DNA from 2 places in the Monashia sp. HAY1-5C genome. Region 2 is predicted to be linked to the other one. Evidence: predicted binding sites of a transcription regulator. Region 2 holds the regulator's gene; the other holds the start of a gene.
What was found. The regulator Rex, encoded in region 2, represses fermentation and respiration genes when NADH is low (regulators of the CRP and FNR family bind a similar motif). The targets are predictions, from matches to a motif close to CTTGTGAANNNNTTCACAAG.
Positions count from the first base shown of each region.

Region 1: ACR9ZK_RS05105 (geranylgeranyl reductase family protein) is a predicted target of Rex. The motif match lies at 7,787-7,806, and genes of this name have one in related genera.

Region 1 covers NZ_JBPGXG010000020.1:13,802-25,518, forward strand. The annotation lists gene ACR9ZK_RS05070 (NADH-quinone oxidoreductase subunit G) at 1-1,055, opposite strand, end outside; gene nuoF (NADH-quinone oxidoreductase subunit NuoF) at 1,052-2,398, opposite strand; gene nuoE (NADH-quinone oxidoreductase subunit NuoE) at 2,395-3,147, opposite strand; gene ACR9ZK_RS05085 (NADH-quinone oxidoreductase subunit D) at 3,144-4,541, opposite strand; gene ACR9ZK_RS05090 (NADH-quinone oxidoreductase subunit C) at 4,541-5,317, opposite strand; gene ACR9ZK_RS05095 (NuoB/complex I 20 kDa subunit family protein) at 5,314-5,868, opposite strand; gene ACR9ZK_RS05100 (NADH-quinone oxidoreductase subunit A) at 5,916-6,275, opposite strand; gene ACR9ZK_RS05105 (geranylgeranyl reductase family protein) at 6,440-7,762, opposite strand; gene ACR9ZK_RS05110 (demethylmenaquinone methyltransferase) at 7,884-8,576, opposite strand; gene ACR9ZK_RS05115 (isochorismate synthase) at 8,664-9,959, shown strand; gene menD (2-succinyl-5-enolpyruvyl-6-hydroxy-3-cyclohexene-1-carboxylic-acid synthase) at 9,977-11,674, shown strand; gene ACR9ZK_RS05125 (DUF6188 family protein) at 11,705-11,717, opposite strand, start outside.
Region 2 covers NZ_JBPGXG010000101.1:264-11,980, reverse strand. The annotation lists gene ACR9ZK_RS15140 (lysophospholipid acyltransferase family protein) at 1-297, shown strand, start outside; gene ACR9ZK_RS15135 (DUF5667 domain-containing protein) at 604-1,992, opposite strand; gene ACR9ZK_RS15130 (RNA polymerase sigma factor) at 2,399-3,262, opposite strand; gene ACR9ZK_RS15125 (glutaredoxin family protein) at 3,380-3,670, shown strand; gene ACR9ZK_RS15120 (redox-sensing transcriptional repressor Rex) at 3,825-4,505, shown strand; gene hemA (glutamyl-tRNA reductase) at 4,502-5,884, shown strand; gene hemC (hydroxymethylbilane synthase) at 5,881-6,942, shown strand; gene ACR9ZK_RS15105 (bifunctional uroporphyrinogen-III C-methyltransferase/uroporphyrinogen-III synthase) at 6,939-8,588, shown strand; gene hemB (porphobilinogen synthase) at 8,597-9,562, shown strand; gene ACR9ZK_RS15095 (MarR family winged helix-turn-helix transcriptional regulator) at 9,595-10,080, shown strand; gene hemL (glutamate-1-semialdehyde 2,1-aminomutase) at 10,137-11,471, shown strand; partial or broken gene ACR9ZK_RS15085 (hypothetical protein) at 11,628-11,717, shown strand, end outside.

The sequences.
Region 1 (11,717 bases), on a different contig from region 2:
GCGAACTTGCCGTAGGCGTAGGCGTCCTCGGCCGAGACTCGCCCGCCGGTGATGACGCCGGCGCGCTTGCCGGCCAGGCCGGCCGCGGCGGCTGCGAGGGCCTCGGGCCAGCCCACGACGGTGAGCTCGCCGTCGGCGTTGCGGACCATCGGGTACTCGAGGCGGTCGGGCAGCGTCGCGTACGTGAAGGCCCAACGGCCCTTGTCGCAGTTCCACTCCTCGTTGACCGCCGGGTCGTCGAGGGCCATCCGGCGCAGCACGACGCCGCGACGGTGGTCGGTGCGGATGGCGCAGCCGGACGCGCAGTGCTCGCACACCGACGGGGTCGACACGAGGTCGAACGGCCGGCTGCGGAAGCGGTAGGCCGCCCCGGTCAGCGCACCGACCGGGCAGATCTGGACGGTGTTGCCCGAGAAGTAGCTCTCGAAGGGCTGCTCCTCGTAGATGCCGATCTGCTGGAGCGCGCCGCGCTCGACGAGGGCGATGAACGGGTCACCGGCGATCTGGTCGGAGAAGCGGGTGCACCGGGCGCAGAGCACGCAGCGCTCGCGGTCGAGCAGGACCTGCGAGGAGATGTTGACCGGCTTGGGGTAGGTGCGCTTGACGTCCTCGAAGCGCGACACCGGACGGCCCGCGCTCATGGCCTGGTTCTGCAGGGGGCACTCGCCGCCCTTGTCGCAGACCGGGCAGTCGAGCGGGTGGTTGATGAGCAGCAGCTCCATGACGCCCTGCTGCGCCTTGTCGGCGACCGGCGACGTGTGCTGCGTGTTGACGACCATGCCCTCGGACACCGTCATCGTGCACGAGGCCTGCGGCTTCGGCATCGGGCGGACGTTGCCCTCACGGTCGGGCATCGCGACGTCGACGAGGCACTGGCGGCACGCCCCGACGGGGTCGAGCAGCGGGTGGTCGCAGAAGCGCGGGATCTCGATGCCGACCTGCTCGGCGGCGCGGATGACGAGGGTGCCCTTGGGCACGCTCACCGGGACGCCGTCGATGGTGACGTTGACGAGGTCGGGCGCCACCGGCGCCTTGCTCTCGGTCGTGGCGGTCATGCGGACACCATCCCGCTGGACTCCTTGGACTGGGTCGGTGAGGTCTGGACCGGGAAGAGCACCGACCGCTCCGGCGGGAACAGCTCGTGCGCGGGCGTGTGCATGCCGGCCTCGAACTCCTCGCGGAAGTACTTGACGGCAGAGGTGATCGGGCTCGTCGCGGCGTCACCGAGGGCGCAGAAGCTGCGGCCGAGGATGTTGTCGCAGATGTCGACGAGCTTGTCGATGTCGTCCTGGGTGCCCTGGCCGTTCTCGATGCGGTTCATGATCTGGCGCAGCCACCACGTGCCCTCGCGGCACGGGGTGCACTTGCCGCACGACTCGTGGGCGTAGAAGTCGGTCCACCGGGCCACGGCCCGCACGACCGACACGGTCTCGTCGAAGACCTGCAGCGCACGGGTGCCGAGCATCGAGCCGGCCGCGGCGACCGAGTCGAAGTCGAGCGGCACGTCGAGGTGCTCCTCGGTGAAGATCGGCGTCGAGCTGCCGCCGGGCGTCCAGAACTTCAGCCGGCGGCCCTCGCGCATGCCGCCGGCGAGGTCGATGAGCTCACGCATGGTGATGCCGAGCGGCGCCTCGAACTGGCCGGGGTTGGTGACGTGGCCCGAGAGGCTGAAGATGCCGAAGCCCGTGGACTTCTCGGTGCCCATGCCCTTGAACCAGTCGGCGCCCTCGAGGATGATCCCCGGCACCGACGCGATGGACTCGACGTTGTTGACCGATGTGGGGCGCGCGTAGAGGCCCGCGGCACCCGGGAACGGCGGCTTGAGGCGCGGCTGGCCGCGGCGGCCCTCGAGCGAGTCGAGCAGCGCGGTCTCCTCGCCGCAGATGTACGCGCCGGCGCCGGCGTGCACCGTGATGTCGACCGTGACGCCCTTGCCGCCCACGTCGTCGCCGAGATAGCCGGCGGCGCGGGCCTCCTCGACGGCGCGAAGCAGGCGGCGGTAGACGTGCACGACCTCGCCGCGCAGGTAGATGAACGCGTGCTCGCAGCCGATGGCGTACGAGGAGATGATGACGCCCTCGATGAGCGAGTGCGGGTTGGCCATCATGAGCGGCACGTCCTTGCACGTGCCCGGCTCGGACTCGTCGGCGTTGACGACGAGGTAGCGCGGGCCGCCGTCGGGCGGGCTCATGAACGACCACTTCATGCCGGTCGGGAAGCCGGCGCCGCCGCGGCCGCGGATGCTGGAGTCCTTGACGGCGTCGATGATCGCCTGCGGCTGCATGTCGAGCGCCTTGCGCAGCGCCTTGTAGCCGTCGTGACGCTCGTAGGTCGCGAGGGTCCAGGACTGCGGGTCGTCCCAGAACTTCGTGAGGATCGGGGTCAGCGTGTCGGTCACTTCGATCCGTCCTTCCCGTCGGGCTGCGAGCCGTTCGCGCCGCCGGCACCCGGGGCCACCCAGCCACGCTCGTTGGCGATCCTCAGGCCGAGCAGCGAGGCCGGCCCGGCGCCCACGCCCTCGTCGCCGCGTCCGTCGTGGAAGCCGGCGAGCACGCGCGAGACCTCCTTGAAGGTGCACACCTTGGCGGCGCCGCGGGTCGGGGCGACCTCCTTGCCGGCGCGCAGGTCCTCGACGAGGCCGATGGTGCTCTCGGGCGTCTGGTTGTCGAAGAACTCCCAGTTGGCCATGACGACCGGTGCGTAGTCGCAGGCCGCGTTGCACTCGACGCGCTCGAGGGTGATCTTGCCGTCCTCGGTGGTCTCGTCGTGGCCGACGCCGAGGTGCTCGGACAGGCGGTCGAAGATGAGGTCGCCGCCCATGATCGCGCACAGCGTGTTGGTGCAGACGCCGACCGTGTACTCACCGTTGGGGTGGCGCTTGTACTGGGTGTAGAACGTCGCGACACCGCTGACCTCGGCCTCGGTGAGGTCGAGGACCTCGGCGCAGAAGGTGACGCCGCGACCCGTGACATAGCCGTCGACCGACTGCACGAGGTGCAGCAGCGGCAGCAGGGCCGAGCGCTTCTGCGGGTAGCGCGCGATGACCTCGGCCGCGTCGGCGCGCAGCCGGGCGAGCGTCTCGTCGTCGTACGGCGCCTTGGACTCCGGGCTGACGTGCAGGTGGCCTGACGCGTCGTGACCGCTCAACGGTCCACACCTCCCATGACGGGGTCGATCGAGGCCACCGCGACGATGACGTCGGCGATCTGGCTGCCCTCGCACATGGCGGCCACGGCCTGCAGGTTGTTGAAGCTCGGGTCGCGGAAGTGCGCGCGGTACGGGCGCGTGCCACCGTCGGACACGAGGTGGCAGCCGAGCTCGCCCTTGGGCGACTCGATGGCGACGTACACCTGACCCGGCGGGACGCGGAAGCCCTCGGTGACGAGCTTGAAGTGGTGGATCAGGGACTCCATCGAGGTGCCCATGATCTCGCGGATGTGGTCGAGGCTGTTGCCGAGGCCGTCGCTGCCGAGCGCGAGCTGCGCCGGCCACGCGATCTTGCGGTCCTCGACCATGACCGCGTTGTCGGCGCCCTCGTCCGCCTGGAGCCGGTCGATGCACTGCTCGACGATCTTGAGCGACTCGTACATCTCGTCGATGCGGATGCGCAGGCGCCCGTAGGCGTCCTGGCTCGTGCGGGTGATGACGTCGAAGTCGTACGTCTCGTAGCCGCAGTAGGGGTCGAGCTTGCGCAGGTCGTGCGGCAGGCCGGTCGAGCGCAGCACCGGACCGGTGATCCCGAGGGCCATGCAGCCGGCGAGGTCGAGGACGCCGACGTCGACGGTGCGGCCCTTGAGGATCGGGTTCTCGTTGAGGAGCGCCTCGAGCTCGCCGAGGCCCCGGCGGACCTGCGGCACCATCTCGCGCAGCGCGTCGATGGCGCCCGGCGGGAGGTCCTGGGCGACGCCGCCCGGACGGATGTAGGCGTTGTTCATCCGCAGCCCGGTGACCATCTCGAAGATGCGAAGGACCCGCTCGCGCTCGCGGAACGCGACGGTCATGACGGTGGTCGCGCCCATCTCCATGCCGCCGGTGCCGAGGCAGACCATGTGCGAGTTGACGCGCGTCAGCTCCATCATGAGGACGCGGATGACGTTGGCCCGCTCGGGGATCTGGTCGGTGATGCCGAGCAGCTTCTCGATGGCGAGGCAGTACGCGGCCTCCTGGAACATCGGCGTCAGGTAGTCCATCCGGGTGCAGAACGTCACGCCCTGCACCCAGTTGCGGAACTCCATGTTCTTCTCGATGCCGGTGTGCAGGTAGCCGATGCCCGCGCGGGCCTCGGTCACCGTCTCGCCGTCGATCTCGAGGATGAGGCGCAGCACGCCGTGCGTCGACGGGTGCTGGGGACCCATGTTGACGACGATGCGCTCCTCGCCGAGCGAGGTGGCCTCGTCGACGAGGTCGTTCCAGTCACCGCCCGCGGCGTTGAAGACGTGGGCGCCGGAGGCGGCCTCCTCGTCGGCGACCGACGTCGCGTAGACGTCGTTGGCACCCTCGTCGGGCACCTCGGTCTGGGTGAACTCGGTGTGCGTGCTCATCAGTTGTACGACCTCCGCTGGTCCGGCGGCGGGACGGTGGCGCCCTTGTACTCGACGGGGACGCCGCCGAGGGGGTAGTCCTTGCGCTGCGGGTGGCCCGGCCAGTCGTCGGGCATGAGGATGCGGGTCAGGGCCGGGTGGCCGTCGAACTCGATCCCGAACATGTCCCACGTCTCGCGCTCGTGCCAGTCGTTGGCCGGGTACACCGAGACGACGGACGGGATGTGCCGGTCGTCGTCGGGGCACGAGACCTCGACGCGGACGCGCCTGCCGCCGTGGGTGATCGACAGGAGGTGGTAGACCGCGTGCAGCTCCTCGCCGGTGCGTTCGGGGTAGTGCACGCCGGACACGCCGGTGCAGACCTCGAAGCGCAGCGACGCGTCGTCGCGCAGCACGCGGGCCACGGCGAGCAGGTGCTCGCGGCGCACGTGGATGGTCATCTCGCCGCGGTCGATGACGACGCGGTCGACGGCCTCGGCGTAGGAGGCCGAGCCGCCGACGAGGCCGCGCTCGAGGTTGTCGGCGACCTCGTCGAAGTAGCCGCCGTAGGGCCGCTCCGACGCGCCGGGCACGAGGATCGGGCGACGCAGGCCGCCGTAGCCGGTGGTGTCCTGGGCCATCGTCGCGCCGAACATGCCCTGGCGCACGCCCACGACGCGCGGGCCGGTGGGGTTGGCGCCGTCGGGCTGGGCCAGCTCGACCTCGCCGGGCGTGATGCCGGAGGTCTGGTCCTTGGTCGTGTCGGCGTGGACGGCGTCCCTCGTGTCCTCGCTCATGCGAGCAGCCCCTTCATCTGGTGCGTCGGGGTGGCCGAGAGAGCGGCCTCCTCGGCGGCGCGGGCGGCGTGCTCGCGGTTGACGCCGAGCGGCGAGCTCTCGATCTGGTGGTGCAGCTCGATGATCGCGTTGAGGAGCATCTGCGGGCGCGGCGGACAGCCCGGCAGGTAGATGTCGACGGGGATGATGTGGTCGACGCCCTGGACGATCGCGTAGTTGTTGAACATGCCGCCCGAGCTGGCGCAGACCCCCATCGAGATGACCCACTTGGGGTTGGGCATCTGGTCGTAGACCTGGCGCACGACCGGGGCCATCTTCTGGCTGACCCGGCCGGCGACGATCATCAGGTCCGCCTGGCGCGGCGTCGCCGAGAAGCGCTCCATGCCGAAGCGGGCGATGTCGTAGTCGGGCGTGCCGACGGCCATCATCTCGATCGCGCAGCAGGCCAGGCCGAACGTCGCCGGCCAGATGGAGGCCTTGCGCATGTAGCCGGCCAGGCCCTCGACGGTCGAGAGCAGGAACCCTGCGGGCAGCTTCTCTTCCAGACCCATTGCTTACTCCTTAGCTTGCTGTCGTCCCCGGTGCGCCGACCGTCCGGTCAGTCCCACTCGAGGCCGCCGCGGCGCCACACGTACGCGTACGCGACGAACACCGTGAGGACGAACAGGACCATCTCGACCAGCGCGAAGAGGCCCAGCTTGTTGAAGGCCACCGCGAACGGATAGAGGAAGATCGACTCGATGTCGAAGATGATGAAGAGCATCGCCGTCAGGTAGTACTTGATCGGCACGCGTCCCCCGCCGGCCGCATGGGGCGTGGGCTGGATGCCGCACTCGTACGCCTCGAGCTTGGCGCGGTTGTAGCGCTTCGGACCCACGACGAGCGACGTGAACACCGACAGGGCCGCGAACGCGAAGCCGAGCCCCAGCATGAACAGGATCGGGACGTACGAGTTCATCCGAGGTCACTTTGCCTTTCGGTCGTGCGTGTCGACGGGGCGGTGGTGCGCCAGAACGGGTGGTCCGTCGAGGAGGGCGTCACGGCAGTTGCGCGGCGCACCCATCCTAGGGGCGTCGGGATCGATGGTGCTCGGCGTCACAAGGCGCCCGGCAGCGGGGTGGCTCATGCGTCCGGCGCCAGTCGCGAGAGGGCGGTGATGATCCGGTCGCTCGCGCCGCGCCCGCGGGGGTCGGCGAGGTTGGCCATGATCTTGAGGAGGAAGGGCATGAGCTTCGTGCGGGGCAGGCCGTAGCGCGTCGCGAGGCGCATCACCTCGGGGTTGCCGATGGCGTGGGCGAACCAGCGGCCGAGGGTGAAGTAGCCGCCGAGCTCGTCCTTCATGACCTTCGGGTAGCTGGCGAGGACGCGCTCGCGGCCCGCGTCGTCGGGGCGGGCGTGCGCCTGGGCGATGACCTCCGCGCCGACGCGGGCGGCCTCCAGGGCGTAGTCGATGCCCTCGCCGTTGAACGGGTTGACCATGCCCCCGGCGTCGCCGACGAGCAGGAGACCGTCGGCGTAGAGCGGGCTGCGGTTGAAGCCCATCGGCAGGGCGGCCCCGCGGATCGGGCCGGCGGCCTCGTCGTGCTCGAGCTGCCACTCGGGCGAGATGTCCTCGACCCACCTGCGCATGACGTGCTTGTAGTCCGTGTGCTGGAAGGCGGCCGTCGTGTCGAGCGTGCCGAGGCCGACGTTGGTGCGGCCGTCCTCGAGCGGGAAGAGCCAGCCGTAGCCGGGCATGAGGATGCGGTTGCCCGCGTCGTCGCGCGTCCACAGCTCGAGGTGGCTCTCGAGGTAGTCGTCGCGCTTCGGGGTCGTGTAGTACGCGCGGACGGCCACACCCATGACGCGGTCCTCGCGCTTGGGGCGGCCGACGGCCGTGGCGAGGCGGCTGGAGACGCCGTCGCTCGCGACGACGACCGGAGCCCGGTAGGTGACGCTCTCGCCGGTGGCGCGGCCACGGTCGTCGACCTTCTTGGCGGTGACGCCGACGACGCGCCCGGACGCGTCGTGGACCGGGGCGGTGACGCTGGTGCGCTCCTCGAGCTTGGCGCCACGCGACTGCGCGTGGCGGGCGAGGGTCTCGTCGAGCTGGGCCCGGGTGCGGACCATGCCGTAGGAGGGGAACGCGTCGTTCTCGGGCCAGTCGAGCTGCAGCGTGTGACCGCCGCCCTTGATGCGCAGGCCCTTGGTGCGCTGCCAGCCGCTCGTGTCGATGCCGAGGGAGACGAGCTCCTTGGTGGCGCGCGGGGTCAGCCCGTCGCCGCAGATCTTGTCGCGCGGGAAGGCGGACTTCTCGAGGAGCAGGACGTCGAGGCCGTGGTCGGCCAGGTAGGCGGCAGTGGCCGATCCGCCCGGACCGGCGCCGACGACGATGACGTCGGCGCTGGCGTCCGAGAGGGCGCCGGCATGCGCTGCAGGGCTCGTCGCCGAGCCGGTGCTGCTCATCTCTACCACGGGGCTTCCGACCTGCTTGTGAAGATCTTCACGAACTCTGCGGAGTCTATGCCCGAGGTTTCCGGCTTGTCAGATAAGGCATACCTAACCTGACGGGTCCGGGCAGGTGGTGTCAGCGCTTGGTGGCCTGGTGGAGCGCGACGATGCCGCCGGTGAGGTTGGTCCAGCGCACGCCCGTCCAGCCGGCCTGCTCGATGACCGCGGCCAGCTCGCCCTGCGGCGGCCAGGCCCGGATCGACTCGGCGAGGTACACGTAGGAGTCGGGGTTGCTCGAGGTGCGGCGGGCCACCGGCGGCAGCGCGCGCATGAGGTAGTTGGAGTAGACGGTCCGGAACGCCTTGTTGACCGGCTGGCTGAACTCGCAGACGAGCAGCCGCCCGCCCGGCTTCGTGACGCGGAGGAACTCGCGGAGGGCGGTGTCGACGTCCGCGACGTTGCGCAGGCCGAAGCTCATCGTCACGACGTCGAAGCTCTCGTCGGCGAACGGCAGGCTCATCGCGTCCGCAGCGGTGAAGGCCATGTCGGGGCGGCGCCGCCGGCCGACCCGCAGCATGCCGAGCGAGAAGTCCGCGGGCACGACCTCGATCTCCCGGTCGGCCCACGGCTCGCTCGACGTGCCGGTGCCCGCGGCGATGTCGAGGACGCGCTCGCCCCGCTTCGCGTCGACCGCCCTGACGACCGCGCGGCGCCAGAGCCGGTCCTGCCCGAGGGAGAGCACGTCGTTGGTCACGTCGTACTTCTCGGCGACGGTGTCGAACATCGACGCGACGTCGACCGGCTTCTTGTCGAGCTGGGCACGGGTCATGCGCTCATCCTCGCACCCTCGTCCCGTCGGGCGGAGCGGCGGCCGCGCGGTCCGGGCACGGGTCCGGCGGTCGTAGAGTTTGAGGCGATGTCCACGCTCCCGGCCGCCGAGGCGGCCTCCTCCGCCGCGGCCCCGACCGTCGTCGTGCGCTCGGTGCCGCTCACCTCGGACACCCCGTTGCTGCACCACCTGCCGGCCGACGTGCCGCACGACGAGCTCGTCTCGTGGGTGCGCCGGGGCGACGGCCTCGTCGGCTGGGGCGTCGCCCTGTCGTTCGAGGCGCGCGGCGCCGACCGGTTCCGCGAGGCCGAGGCGTGGTGGCGCCGGGTGACGGGGCACGCCGTGGTGCGCGACGACGTCGAGCGGCCCGGCTCCGGGCTCGTGTGCTTCGGCTCGTTCCCCTTCGCCGACGACTCCGCCGAGTCCGCCCGCCTCGTCGTGCCCTCGACCATCGTCGGGCGGCGCGAGGGCCGCACGTGGCTGACGACCATCTCGACCGGTCCGCAGCTGCCCACCGTCGAGCCGCCCGAGCCCGCGTCCGAGCCCGCGCCGCCGACCGGTATCGCCTTCGCCGACGGCGCCGTCTCGCCGTCCGACTACGCGCACTCGGTGGCCGAGGCGGTCCGGCTCATCAACGACGGCGAGGTCGACAAGGTGGTCCTCGCCCGCGACCTCGTCGCCACCGCCGCGGGCCCGATCGACCCACGGTGGATCCTGCGCCGGCTCGCCGACCGCTACGAGAACACCTGGGTGTTCGCCGTCTCCGGCCTCGTCGGCGCCACGCCCGAGCTGCTCGTGCGCCGCGACCAGGGGCTCATCACCTCGCGGGTGCTCGCCGGCACCATCCGCCGCACCGGTGACGACGCCAAGGACCTCGCCCTCGCCGCGTCGCTCGCCCGCTCGAGCAAGGACCTCGAGGAGCACGAGTACGCCGTGCGCTCCGTGGCCGACGCGCTCGCACCGCACTGCTCGTCGATGAACGTGCCCGAGGCGCCGTTCGTGCTGCACCTGCCCAACGTCATGCACCTGGCGACCGACGTCGCCGCCGTGAGCGCCGACGACGCGTCGGCCCTGACGCTCGCGGCGTCGCTGCACCCCTCGGCGGCGGTCGGCGGGACGCCGACGGCGCGCGCCGTCGAGCTGATCCGCGAGCTCGAGCACATGGACCGGGGCCGGTACGCGGGCCCCGTCGGCTGGATGGACGCGCACGGCGACGGCGCGTGGGGCATCGCCCTGCGCAGCGGTGCCTACGCCCCCGGCGACCCGTCGCAGCTGACGCTCTACGCCGGCTGCGGCATCGTGGCCGGCTCGGACCCCGAGTCCGAGGTCGCCGAGTCCATCGCCAAGCTCATCCCGATGCGCGACGCGCTCGCGGACGACTGAGCGGCGACCAGCCGACCATGGACCGCCACCGCACGGCCCCGCAGCTGGCCCTGCTCGTCCTGCAGGAGCTGTGGCGGGCCGGGGTGCGCGACGTCGTCCTCGCCCCGGGCTCGCGCAACGCCCCCGTCGCGCTCGCCCTCGAGGCCGCCGACGCGGCCGGGGACCTGCGGCTGCACGTGCGGGTCGACGAGCGGTCGGCGGCCTTCCTCGCGCTCGGGCTCGCGACGGGGTCACGCCGGCCCGTGCCGGTCGTCACGACGTCGGGCACCGCGGTCGGCAACCTCCTGCCGGCCGTCATGGAGGCCCACCACACCGGGCGCCGGCTCCTCGTCGTCAGCGCCGACCGGCCCGACCGGCTCCGGGGCACCGGCGCCAACCAGACGACCCAGCAGGCCGGTCTCTTCGGGGGTTTCGCCCGGTGCCACGACCTCACGTCCGCGACGCCCGACGCCGACCTCTCCGCGGCCGTCGCCGCGTCGTGCGCCGGCCCCGGCCCCGCCCACCTCAACGTGCAGCTCGACGGCGACCTGCTCCCCCCGAGCGCCGAGCGCGCCACGTGGTGGCAGCGCCCCGACCCTCCTGCCGACGCCGGGCACGAGCCGGGCGCCGAGCCCTCGGTCCGCGTGCGCGCCGACGGCGAGGTCCTGCCGCTCGGGCCGCGCACCGTCGTCGTCGCCGGTGACGACGCCGGTCCGGCGGCACGGTTGCTGGCCGAGGCCGCCGACTGGCCGATGCTCGCCGAGCCGACGAGCGGGGCCCGCATCGGCCGGCAGGCCCTGCGCTGCGGGCGTCTACTCCTGACGACCGACCTCCGTCGTGACGTCGAGCGGGTCGTCGTCGTGGGCCACCCGACCCTGTCGCGGCCGGTCACCGGGCTGATCAGCGACCCCTCGCTCGAGGTCGTCGCCGTGCGCGGACGCGACGGCGTGGCCACCGACCCCGGGCGCGTCGCCCGCGTCGTCGACGGCGTCCCCCGCGTCGAGGGCCGCGACGACCCGGCCTGGTTCGACGCGTGGACGTCGGCCGACGCTGCCCTCGGGGCGGCCATCGATGACGGGCTGCGTGGCTCCGCGCATCTGCCGGGCCGCCCTGTGGCACAGGCGATCTCGCCGCTGCACGTGGCGTCGGTGGTCGCCGCGGCGGTGGCGGCCGACACGACGCTCGTCGTCGGCTCGTCCAACCCGGTGCGCGACCTCGACGTCATGGGCGTGCCGTGGCCGCCGCACGAGCACCGGTTCGTCGTCGGCAACCGTGGCCTCGCCGGCATCGACGGCGTCGTCTCGACGGCCGTCGGCGTCGCGCTCGGGCGGCCGCGAGCGGCGCGCACCATCGCCTACCTCGGCGACCTCACGTTCCTCCACGACGCCAACGGGCTGCTCATCGGCCCGTCGGAGCCGCGCCCCGACCTCACCCTCGTCGTCCTCAGCGACGACGGCGGCGCGATCTTCACGACCCTCGAGCAGGGCGACCCTAGGTACGCCGGCGCCTTCGAGCGCGTGTTCGGTACCCCGCACGGCACCGACCTGGCGGCCCTGTGCGCGGCGCACCACGTCGCCCACGAAGGGGTCACGACGCTCGAGCGACTCGAGGCCGCCCTCGCCGAGCGTCCGGCCGGCATCCGCGTGCTCGAGGTGCCCGTGCGTCGCGACGCCCGCCGCGAGGAGGCCCGGTGGCTGCGCGAGCTGGCGCAGACCGTCGTGCCCCGCCGCGGCTGACGCCGCCCGGCTCTCGCTCCCCGGTGCCGCTCAGGAGGTGGAC
Region 2 (11,717 bases):
ATCGTCGGTGCGGAGGAGATCTACCCCATCCTCGGCAACATGCCGGCCGTCGCGCGGTTGCTCGGCCTGCCGTACGCGCCGATCACGCCGACGTTCCCGCTCCTCGGCCCGCTCGGGATGATCCCGCTGCCGAGCAAGTGGCTCATCGAGTTCGGGCCGCCCATCGACACCACCTCCTTCGGCCCGGACGCCGCCGACGACCCGATGCTCGTCTTCGACCTGACCGATCAGGTCCGCGAGACGATCCAGCAGACGCTCTACAGCCTGCTCATGCAGCGCAAGTCCGTCTTCATCTGAGCCCTCCGGCCCTCGAGCGGGCCTCCCTGACCCCGACCGAACGACTCGTTCGGTGCCGAACGCGTTATGGAGGCTCGAACGCGTCGGTGCGCCCCCGCCCTCAGCACCGAACGACTCGTTCGGTGCCGAACGCGTTGCAGAGGCTCGAACGCGTCGGTGCACCCCTGCCCTCAGCACCGAACGACTCGTTCGGTGCCGAACGCGTTGCAGGGGCTCGAACGCGTCGGTGCACCCCCGCCCTCGGCACCGAACGACTCGTTCGGTCGACCAGGCCGTGCGTTGCGGATGGCCTTCTCGGCGGTCGGGTCAGGGGAGCAGCTTGGGCAGGGTGGGCGACAGCGGGAGCTTGGGCACGGTCAGCGTCACCGACGGGAGGGGGACGGACGGGACGCCGGTGATCGACACGCCTCCGCCGCCGACCCCGATGGTGCCCGACGTGGCGGTGACCCCGGGCAGGCTGACGGTGCTGCCCGGCAACGTGACTCCGCCACCGCCGACGGCCACCGAGGAGGTCGAGACGCCGACGCCCGGCAGCTGCACCGTGCTGCCGGGAAGGGTCACGCCACCCGTGACGCCGATGCCGGGGAGCGGGACGCCGCCGGCGCCGGGCACGGTCACCGTCGCGCCCGGTTGTCGTGGGACGCTGGTGCGCGGCGGGACCGGGGTGGCCGGGGGCGTGCCGGGCGGCACGCCAGTGGGCCTCGCCGTCGGGGCCCCGCCCAGGATCGCCGACAGCAGCTGCCGGGCCTGGGTCGCGGCGCCGCCGCAGGCGCTGCAGCCGGCGAGCTCGCGCAGGACGGTGACGCGGTTCTGCACCAGCAGGTCGTGCAGCCGCTGCCACGACGGGAGGGCCTCGGCGGGAACCCGGTCGTGCAGCGCGTCCACCTGCGGCAGCGCGCGGGTGTAGAAGTCGGCGAGCTGCGTGATGGCGTCGACGCGGTCCTCGCTGCGGAAGGCCTCGAGCAGGAGGGTCTGCGCCCGGGTCGTCGCGTCGGACGCGAGGTCGAGCGCGGTCTCGACGTCGACGGCGGCCGGGGCGCCGCGGTCGACGAGGTCGCGGGCCTCGCCGATGTGCTGCTGGGCCTGCGCGAGGTAGGTCAGGCCCCGGTCGTAGCGCGACCCGGACAGCTGGACGGCAGCGCGGTCGAGCACCTGCTTGACGCCGTAGAGCGCGTCACCCGGCAGGGCGGAGCGCGAGGCCCAGCCGAGGGCGCCGCCGACCACGAGCAGCGCCGCGGCAGCGGCCGCGACGTAGCGCAGCGGACGGGCCGCGACGCGCAGGACGGAGACGGTCCCGCCGGACGGGCCGGCGCCGCGGCGAGCGTCCGGAGCGCCCGTCGGGTCGGGCTCCGCGTCGGCGTCGGGGCTCGGGTACGCGTCGGTGGTCGGGTCAGCGTCGGTGCTCGGGTCGACGCCCTGGCGCCCGGCGCTCGTCGGGCTCACGGACTCGGGCGGGGAACCACCGTCAGCGGGTCCGCCGAGCGGGACGACCGGAGCAGCCAGGCCGCCGTCGTCCTCGAGGAGCCTGGCCCGCAGGTCCGCGACGAACTCGCGGCGCGGCGCGAGGCCCGCCTGGTCGATGGCGGTGACGGCGTGCACGACCGCGACGAGCTCGAGGATGCCCGGCTCGGTGACCCGCTCGCCCTCGAGGGCACGCTGGAGGAGGTCGGCGTCGGACGTGGGGCCGAGGTCCATCTCTCCTCCTTCGTTCTCGTGCGGTCAGGTGCTGCCGGAAGGTCGTACGGGTCGTGCGGTCAGTCAGGGCGCGTCGGGCCGACGCGGTGTCGTGGTCGCCGGGCCGGAGGAACCGGTGCGGCACCTGCCGTGGCTGGAGCCGGGCCGGTCGCCGGACCGGAGCCGGGCCGCACGTGCGGGTCGAGGCCCGGCACGCGGGACCGGCGGCGCGCGTCGGCCTCGGTGCGGCGCGGCGCGGTTGCAGGGTGCGGGTGGTGCGTCGTCTCGTGTCCTGCCCTCGGGATCGGGATCGGGGTCGGGGTCGCGCGCCCCGCGGCGCCCGGGAGCGCGAGGGGCTGCGGTGCGGCCCCACACGAACCGTCCCGCTGCCGTGAGAACGACGCAGGTGCCGAGGGCGTTACGGGCCTCACAGGTCCACTCCCTCGAGGGTCTTGCGCAGCGCCCGGGTGGCCCGCAGCTGCAGCTGCTTGACCGCGCCCTCGGACTTGCCGAGGACCGTGGCGGTGTCGGCGAGGCTGAGGCCCTGCAGGAAGCGCAGGGTGATGCACTCCGCCTGGTCCGAGCCGAGGCCGCGGATGGCCTCGACGAGCCGTTCGTCGCGCAGCCGGGCGAGCACCTCGGCGTCGGGGGCGTCGACCCGCTCGTCGGCGTCGCGCATGTCGGCGGTGGTCACCTCGAAGCGGAACCGGGCCGACTTCACGTGGTCGGCGATGAGGTTGCGGGCGATGGTGACGAACCAGGCGGCGATGTCGCGGCCCTGCCACGTGAACGAGTCGATGCGGCGCATGGCCCGCAGGAACGTCTCGGACGTGAGGTCCTCGGCCAGCTGCCGGCTCGCGACGCGGACGAGGACGTAGCGGAAGACCGTGTCGACGTAGGCGTCGTACAGCTGCGCGAAGGCCTCGCGGTCGCCCCGCTGCGCCAGCTCGACGAGGGCGGCGATCCGGGCCTGCTCGACGACGTCGCGCTCGAGCGTCCGGGTGCCGCGTCCACCCCGGCCACCCGCGCCGGCAGCGCCGCCGGCGCCGCTACCCTCGGCGCCCGGGCTTCCCGCGCCGGCGCCGGAGAAGCGATCGCCCGCGCCGTCCTCGAGGGCTGCCCAGATGGCGTCGAGCGCCGAACGCCAGGACGGCAGGCCGCCCGGCGCGAGACGGCTGCCGGGCGAGGCCGCTCCGGTGGCGAGGGCAGGGTGCAGCGCGACCGCGGCCGGGAACGCCCCCGGCGCGGCCCCGCGCGGCTGCCGGTGGACCGGCGTCCTCCTCGGGCGCATCCGTCACAGTCTGACTGACTCGGCGCCCTCATGGCAGTCAGTTCGACCGGATGTGACCGATCTGCTACCGACGGGTAACGCGCGGGCCCCGGCCCCGCCGCGACCTAGAGTGGGCCCATGAGCACGTCCCCCGGTCCCGGCAGCAACGCGACGGACGCCGGAAGCGCCGGGCCGCCGCCCCGCGTGCTCCTGCTCGGCCGTGCCGGCTGCCACCTGTGCGACGAGGCGAGGGCGGTCGTCGAGCGGGTCGCCGCGGACCTCGGCGTCGGGTGGCAGGAGCGCTCCGTCGACGACGACCCGGAGCTGCTGCGACGCTACGGCGAGCAGATCCCGGTGACCTTCGTCGACGGCCGCCGCCACGACTTCTGGCGGGTCGACGAGGCCCGGCTCCGGCGGGCTCTGGGCTGACCCGGTGGGGGACCGGTGCCCGGCCGGCGCCCTACGTCTGATAGGCCGGTCACGTCAACTTTGTGCATGCCTTCACAAACGTCTAGCCTGAACGGGTCCCCACGTGCTCCGCGTTCGTGCCGAACGCCCCAGCGAGAGGAGCCGGTGAGCAAGCGTGTCCGCCGACCCTGTCCTGCGTCGAGAGATCCCCGACGCAACCGTCGCGCGGCTCCCTGAGTACCTGCGGACGCTGTCCCGGCTGGCCGAGGACGGCGTGCTGTCGGTGTCGTCCGAAGAGCTCGCGGCCGAGGTCGGCGTGCGCTCGGCCCAGCTCCGCAAGGACCTCAGCCACCTCGGCTCCTACGGCGTTCGCGGCGTCGGCTACGACGTCGAGACGCTCGCCCTCGAGATCTCCCGGGCCCTCGGCCTCACCGAGGACTGGCCGGTCGCCATCGTCGGGATGGGCAACCTCGGTCACGCGCTCGCCTCCTACTCGGGCTTCGTCACCAAGGGTTTCCGCGTCGTCGGCCTCTACGACGACGACCCGGCCCTCGCCGACGAGGTCGTCGTCGGCGTCCGCATCCGTCCGCTCGCCGAGCTGTCCGAGCGCCACGCGGTGGACCCCATCGCGATCGGGGTCATCGCGACGCCGGCACCGGCCGCGCAGGCCGTCTGCGACGCCCTCGTCGGCGCCGGCATCAGCTCCATCCTCAACTTCGCGCCGGCGGTGCTCGCGGTCCCCGACGGCGTCCACGTGCGTCGCGTCGACCTGTCCACCGAGCTGCAGATCCTCGCCTTCCACGCCCAGCGCAAGGCACTGGCCGCCGGCGAGCTGCGATCGGCGGTGGCGCGGTGAGCCTGCTCGTCATCGGCCTGTCCCACCACACGGCGCCCCTGTCGGTGCTCGAGGCGCTGTCCGAGCGTCCCGACCGCGCGGCGGCCATCGCCGGCTCGCTCCTCGGCTCGGCCACGGCCTCCGAGGCGGTCGTCCTGTCGACGTGCAACCGCCTCGAGGTCTACGCCGAGGTCGCCGCGTTCCACCCGGCCGTCGCGGCGATCGGCGAGGCGCTGGCGCTGGCCGCCGGCATCGAGCAGCCCGAGAACACCGGGACGTCGTACGCGCCGCCCACCGACCCCACGGAGGCCCTCGCCGCGCGCGCCGAGTCCCTCGCCGACCACCTCTACGTCCGGTTCGACGACGCCGCGGTGGCGCACACCTTCACCGTCGCGTGCGGCCTCGACTCCATGGCCGTCGGCGAGGCGCAGGTCCTCGGCCAGATGCGCGACGCGCTCGCCGCGGCCCAGGCGCGCGGCCAGGTCGGCACGTCCCTGAACTCGCTGTTCCAGCAGGCCCTGCGGGTCGGCAAGCGGGCCCACTCCGAGACCGACATCGACCGCCACAGCGTCTCCCTCGTGCAGATCGCGCTCGAGCAGGCCGCCCAGGTGCTCGGGCCGCTCGAGGGGCGTGACGCCGCCGTCGTCGGCGCCGGAGCCATGAGCGGCCTGGCCGCCGCCACGACCCGTCGCAACGGCATCGGCCGACTCAGCGTCGTCAACCGCACCCCGGATCGGGCGACGCGCCTCGCCGCCGCCACCGACGGCACCGCCCGGCCCTGGTCCGAGCTGCCCGACGTCCTCGCCGAGTCCGACCTCGTCATCACCTGCACCGGTGCCGTCGGCCACGTCGTCACGGGTGCGGACCTCGCCACCGCGGCGGCCCGCCGCGGCGGCCGCCCGCAGGTCGTCGTCGACCTCGCCCTGCCCCGAGACGTCGAGCCGGCCGAGACGTGGTCGAGCCCGGTGCCGTCCGTGACGCTGCTCGACCTGCAGCACCTCGGCCACCTCCTCGAGGGCCGCGCCGACACCACGCAGGTCGTCCGCGTCCGCGAGCTGGTCACCGGTGAGGTCGCCGACTACCTGACCCGACGCGTCGAGAAGTCGGTGGCGCCGACCGTCGCGGCGCTGCGCTCGCGGGCCGCCGAGCTCGTGGCCGGGGAGATGGAGCGCCTCGACCAGCGCCTGCCCGGTCTCGACGAGGGGACCCGCGCCGAGATCGCCCTCGCGGTGCACCGCATCGTCGAGAAGCTGCTCCACACGCCCACCCGACGCGTCAAGGAGTTCGCCATGGAGGGCAGCGGCGACGACTACGCGGCCGCACTGCGCGAGCTGTTCGACCTCCAGCCCGAGGACGTCGCCAACGTCTCGGCACCGCCGAAGCGGGGAGGTGCCGCATGACGACCCTGCGCCTCGGCACCCGCCGCTCCGCCCTCGCCAGGACCCAGTCCTCCTGGGTCGCAGACCGGCTCCGGGCGCTTGGCCACGACGTCGAGCTCGTCGAGATCACGACCGAGGGCGACACCTCCGGCGCGCTGCTCACCGCGATCGGCGGCACCGGCGTCTTCGCCGCCGCGATCCGCAGGGCGCTGCTCGAGGGACGCATCGACGTCGCCGTCCACTCGCTCAAGGACCTGCCGACGACGCCCGAGCCGGGCCTGGTCGTGGCCGCGGTCCCCGAGCGCGAGGACAGCCGCGACGTGCTCGTCGCGCGGGACGGGCTCACGCTCGGCGAGCTGCCGCCCGGGTCGGTCGTCGGCACCGGCTCGCCGCGTCGCACCGCCCAGCTGGCCGCGCTCGGGCTGGGCGTCGAGATCCGCCCGATCCGGGGCAACGTCGACACCCGCATCGCCCTCGTCACGTCCGGCACGCTCGACGCGGTCGTCCTCGCGCGGGCCGGCCTGGCCCGTCTCGGCCGGCTCGGCGAGGTCACCGAGGTGCTCGACCCGATCCAGGTGCTCCCGGCGCCCGGCCAGGGGGCCCTCGCCGTCGAGTGCCGCTCCGACCGACACGACGTGCTCGCCGCGGTCACGGCGCTCGACGACCCCGACACGCGCGCCTGCGTCCTCGCCGAGCGCTCGCTGCTGCGGACGCTCGAGGCCGGCTGCACCGCCCCCGTCGGCGCGCTCGCCGAGGTCGTCGAGGACGACGACGGCCCCGTGCTGTCGCTGCGCTCGTTCGTCGGCACCGAGGACGGCGCGAGCGAGCTGCGCCGGTCCCTCGTCGGTGGGTACGACGAGCCCGAGGACCTCGGCCGACGGCTCGCGGGCATCCTCCTCGAGGACGGCGCCGCCGAGCTGACCGGGACCCCCGTCAGCGCCCCCAACGACGCCCCGACCAGCGCCCCCAACGACGCCCCGAACGACGCCTCGGCCGTCGGGCCCCTGGACGTCGTCACCAGCACCGCACCACCGCAGCACACCCCGCACGCCACCCACCGACCGGAGCAAGTTTCGTGACCCAGTCTCGCCAGCCGTCGGAGCAGACGGCGTCGACCACCACGCTGCCGACCTCGCCGGCACGCGTCGCCTTCGTCGGGTCCGGGCCGGGTGACCCGGGCCTGCTGACCCTCCGCGCCCGCGACCTGCTCGCCGCCGCGGACGTCGTCGTCATCGACCGCGTCGCCCGTGAGGACGCCGTCCTCGCCCACGCCCGCCCGGGGGTCGAGATCATCGACGCCGGCCACGGCGAGCAGGGCCAGGAGCTGACCCACGCGGTCCGGGCCAAGCTCGTCGTCAAGGCGGCCAAGGCCGTGGGCCCGTCGGGCCTCGTCGTGCGCCTCATGGACGGCGACCCCGCGACGTTCAACGGCCTCGCGGAGGAGGTGCGCGCGTGCCGCAAGGCGGGGCTCACCTTCGACGTCGTGCCGGGTGTCTCCGCCGTGACCGCCGCGCCGACGTACGCCGGCGTGCCGCTGACGTCCAAGGCCACCGGAGCCGTGCACGTGCTCGCCACGGAGCACGCCGCCCTCGACCTCACGCCGTACACGGCCGACGCCGACACCGTCGTCCTGCTCGGCGGTTCCGAGACCATTCGCAAGGCGCTGGCCGGGCTGCTCGCCGCGGGCCGCCCCGGCGAGTCGCTCGTCGCCCTGACGACGAACGCGACGACGGTCCGCCAGACCTCGGTCACGTCCTCGCTCGAGGCCGTCGACCGCCTCTTCACCGGCAGGGAGCCGCTCGAGGTCTCCCTCGCGGTCGTCTCGCCCAACGTGGACCTGCGCGACGAGTTCTCGTGGTTCGAGACCAAGCCGCTGTTCGGCTGGAAGGTCCTCGTGCCGCGCACCCAGGCCCAGGCCGGCCCGATGGTCGACCGGCTCGCCGCCTACGGCGCGACGGCCGACGTCGTCCCGACGATCTCGGTCGAGCCCCCGCGCACGCCGCAGCAGATGGAGAAGGCCGTCAAGGGCCTGGTCACCGGCCGCTACGAGTGGATCGGCTTCACGTCGGTCAACGCGGTGCGCGCGGTCCGCGAGCGGTTCGAGGAGTTCGGACTCGACGCGCGGGCCTTCGCCGGGCTCAAGGTCGCTGCCGTGGGCGGCGTCACGGCCGCGGCGCTGCGCGAGTGGGGCATCAACCCCGACCTCGTGCCCGAGGGCGAGCAGTCGGCCGCGGGGCTGCTCGAGGTGTGGCCGGAGTTCGACGAGGTCCTCGACCCGATCAACCGGGTCCTGCTGCCCCGCGCCGACATCGCCACCGAGACGCTCGTCGCCGGCCTGCGTGACATGGGCTGGGAGGTCGACGACGTCACCGCCTACCGGACCGTCCGTGCGGCCCCGCCGGCCGCGTCGATCCGCGACGCCATCAAGGGCGGGGACTACGACGCCGTCCTCTTCACGTCGAGCTCCACGGTGCGCAACCTCGTCGGCATCGCCGGAAAGCCCCACGCCGCAACGGTCGTCGCGTGCATCGGCCCGGCCACGGCCAAGACCGCGCAGGAGCACGGCCTGCGCGTCGACGTCCTGGCGCAGGAGGCGTCGGCCCTGGCCCTCGTCGACGCCCTCGCCGGCCACGGCGTCGGGCTGCAGGTCGCGGCCCGCGAGGCCGGCCAGCCGGTCCAGCGCCCGAGCGACAAGCGTCCGGCCTCGCGCCGGCGCGCCCGCTGAGGGCCGCCGTGATCGAGCGTCCCCGGCGGCTGCGCCAGAACCCGGCCCTGCGCAGCCTCGTCGCCGAGACCCGGCTGCACCCGCGCGACCTCGTCCTGCCGGTGTTCGTCGCGGAGGGCCGCGACGAGGTGCGTCCGGTCGCCAGCATGCCCGGCGTCGTGCACCACACGCTCGGCAGCCTCGTCGAGGTCGCGCGCCGCTCCGTCGCGGCCGGCATCGGCGGGCTGATGCTCTTCGGCGTCCCGCAGGACAAGGACGCCGTCGGCAGCGGCGCCGTCGACCCCGACGGCATCCTCAACGTCGCGCTGCGCTGCGTCCGCGACGCAGTCGGCGACGACCTCGTCATCATGGCCGACACGTGCATCGACGAGTTCACCGACCACGGCCACTGCGGCGTCCTCGACGACCGCGGCCGCGTCGACAACGACGCGACGAACATCATCTACGCCGAGATGGCCGTGCAGCAGGCCCGCGCCGGGGCCCACGTCGTGGCGCCGAGCGGGATGATGGACGGCCAGGTGGGCGTCATCCGCCGGCGCCTCGACGACGAGGGCCTCACCGACACGGTCGTGCTCGCGTACGCGGCCAAGTACTCCTCGGCGTTCTTCGGCCCGTTCCGCGAGGCCGTTCAGTCGAGCCTCCAGGGCGACCGGCGCACGTACCAGCAGGACCCGGCCAACCTCGTCGAGTCGCTGCGTGAGATCGACCTCGACATCGCCGAGGGCGCCGACCTCGTCATGGTCAAGCCGGCGATGAGCTACCTCGACGTCGTCGCCGCGGCCGCCGAGCGCTCGTCGGTGCCGGTGGCGGCCTACCAGGTCTCGGGCGAGTACTCGATGATCCACGCGGCCGCCGCCAACGGCTGGATCGACCTGCAGGCGGCCGCCCTCGAGTCACTCACGTCGATCCGACGCGCCGGCGCGCAGGTCGTGCTGACGTATTTCGCCCTCGACGCCGCCGACTGGCTCGCCTGACGCCTTACGATCAGGGGGCGCAGGAGGTGCACATGGCCGGTTCAGGGGACGACGGCGTGAGGTGGCTCGACGACGGGGAGCAGCGGTCGTGGCGGGCGATCCTGCGCGGCACGCGGCTGCTCGAGCGCGCGCTCGACGACGCGCTCGGTGACGCCGGCATCCAGCTGAGCGAGTACGAGATCATCTCGATGCTGTCCGAGAGCCCCCAGCACCGGCTGCGGATGTCCGAGCTCGCCTCGATGGTCGTCCAGTCGCGCAGCCGGCTGACCCACACGGCCAAGCGGCTCGAGGAGCGCGGGTGGGTCACGCGTGAGTCGTGCCTGGCCGACAAGCGGGGCGTCGAGCTCGTGCTGACCGCCGGTGGTCTCGCCGCCGTCCACGACATCGCAAAGGTCCACGTGCAGAGCGTGCGCGACAACCTCGTCGACATCATGACGCGCGACCAGTTCCGGGCGATCGGCGACGCGATGGAGATCGTGCGCGACCACCTCGACCCCGAGGCCGCGAGCGGCCGCTGAGGTCGGCGGGACCGCCTGCCGGATCGCGGGCGCGGGGCGGTTGCCACAATGGCGGCATGAGCTCGCAGCCCAGGACCGCGCCCGACACGACCGACGCCCCTGCCTCGGCGGCCCTCCTCGAGCGGGCCGGACGCGTCATCCCCGGCGGCGTCAACTCGCCGGTGCGCGCCTTCCGCGCCGTCGGCGGCACGCCCCGCTTCATGGCGAGCGGCCGGGGTGCGTGGCTCACCGACGCCGACGGCAAGCGGTACGTCGACCTCATCTGCTCGTGGGGCCCGATGATCCTCGGGCACGCGCACCCCGAGGTCCTGCGTGCCGTGAACCAGGCTGCGGCGCAGGGCTTCTCGTTCGGCACGCCGTCCGAGAACGAGGTCCTCCTCGCCGAGGAGATCGTCGCGCGGATGGACCCCGTCGACCAGGTCCGCCTCGTCAACTCCGGCACCGAGGCCACGATGTCGGCGATCCGCCTGGCCCGGGGGTTCACCGGCCGCGACGTCGTCGTCAAGTTCGCCGGCTGCTACCACGGGCACGTCGACGCGCTGCTCGCCTCGGCGGGTTCGGGCGTCGCGACGTTCGCGCTCCCCGACTCGGCCGGTGTGCCGCGCTCGAGCGCCGGCGAGACGATCGTCCTGCCGTACAACGACGTCGCCGCGCTCGAGGCCGCGTTCGCCGAGCGCGGGGAGGAGATCGCGGCGGTGATCACCGAGGCCGCGCCGGGCAACATGGGCGTGGTGCCGCCCGCCCCGGGGTTCACCGAGGCGCTGCGCCGGGTCACGAGGCAGCACGGCGCGCTCCTCGTGTCCGACGAGGTCATGACCGGCTTCCGCGCCTCCGCCACCGGCTACTTCGGCTGCGAGGACCACCCGTCCGGGCCGGCCGACCTCTACACCTTCGGCAAGGTCATGGGCGGCGGGTTCCCCACCGCGGCGTTCGGCGGGCGGGCCGACGTCATGGCGCTCCTCGCCCCGCAGGGGCCCGTCTACCAGGCCGGCACGCTGTCGGGGAACCCCGTCGCGTCCGCCGCTGGGCTCGCGACGCTCCGTGGCTGCACCCCTGAGGTCTACGACCGCCTCGACGTCGTGGCCCACACCATCGCCGACGCCGTGACGCAGGAGCTGTCGGCCGCGTCGGTCCCGCACCGCGTCCAGTGGGCCGGGTCGATGTTCTCGGTGTTCTTCCGCGACGGCGCCGTGCGCACCTACGACGACGCGAAGGCCCAGGACACCGACGCCTTCCGCCGCTTCTTCCACGCGATGCTGGCCCAGGGCGTGCACCTGCCGCCGAGCGCCTTCGAGGCGTGGTTCGTCTCCGCGGCCCACGACGACGAGGCCGTCGGCCACGTCCTGGCCGCCCTGCCGGCCGCCGCCCGCGCCGCCGCGACGCCGGACTGACCTGACCGGCCGGACTGACCGGACCGGCCGGACTGGAGGGGCGCCGGCCGATGCCGCCGACCCCTCGAGACTCTTGTCGGCGGACGAGGCAGGGAGGACGCTGGAGGGCGACGGCAGCGCCGTCGGGGCGCCGCCTCGAGGCAAGGAGGGTGGGCCGTGTACGCACGTTCCACGACGGTCATGGGTCAGCCGGGCATGGTCGAGTCCGGGATCTCCTACGTCCAGGACGAGGTGATGCCGCGGGTC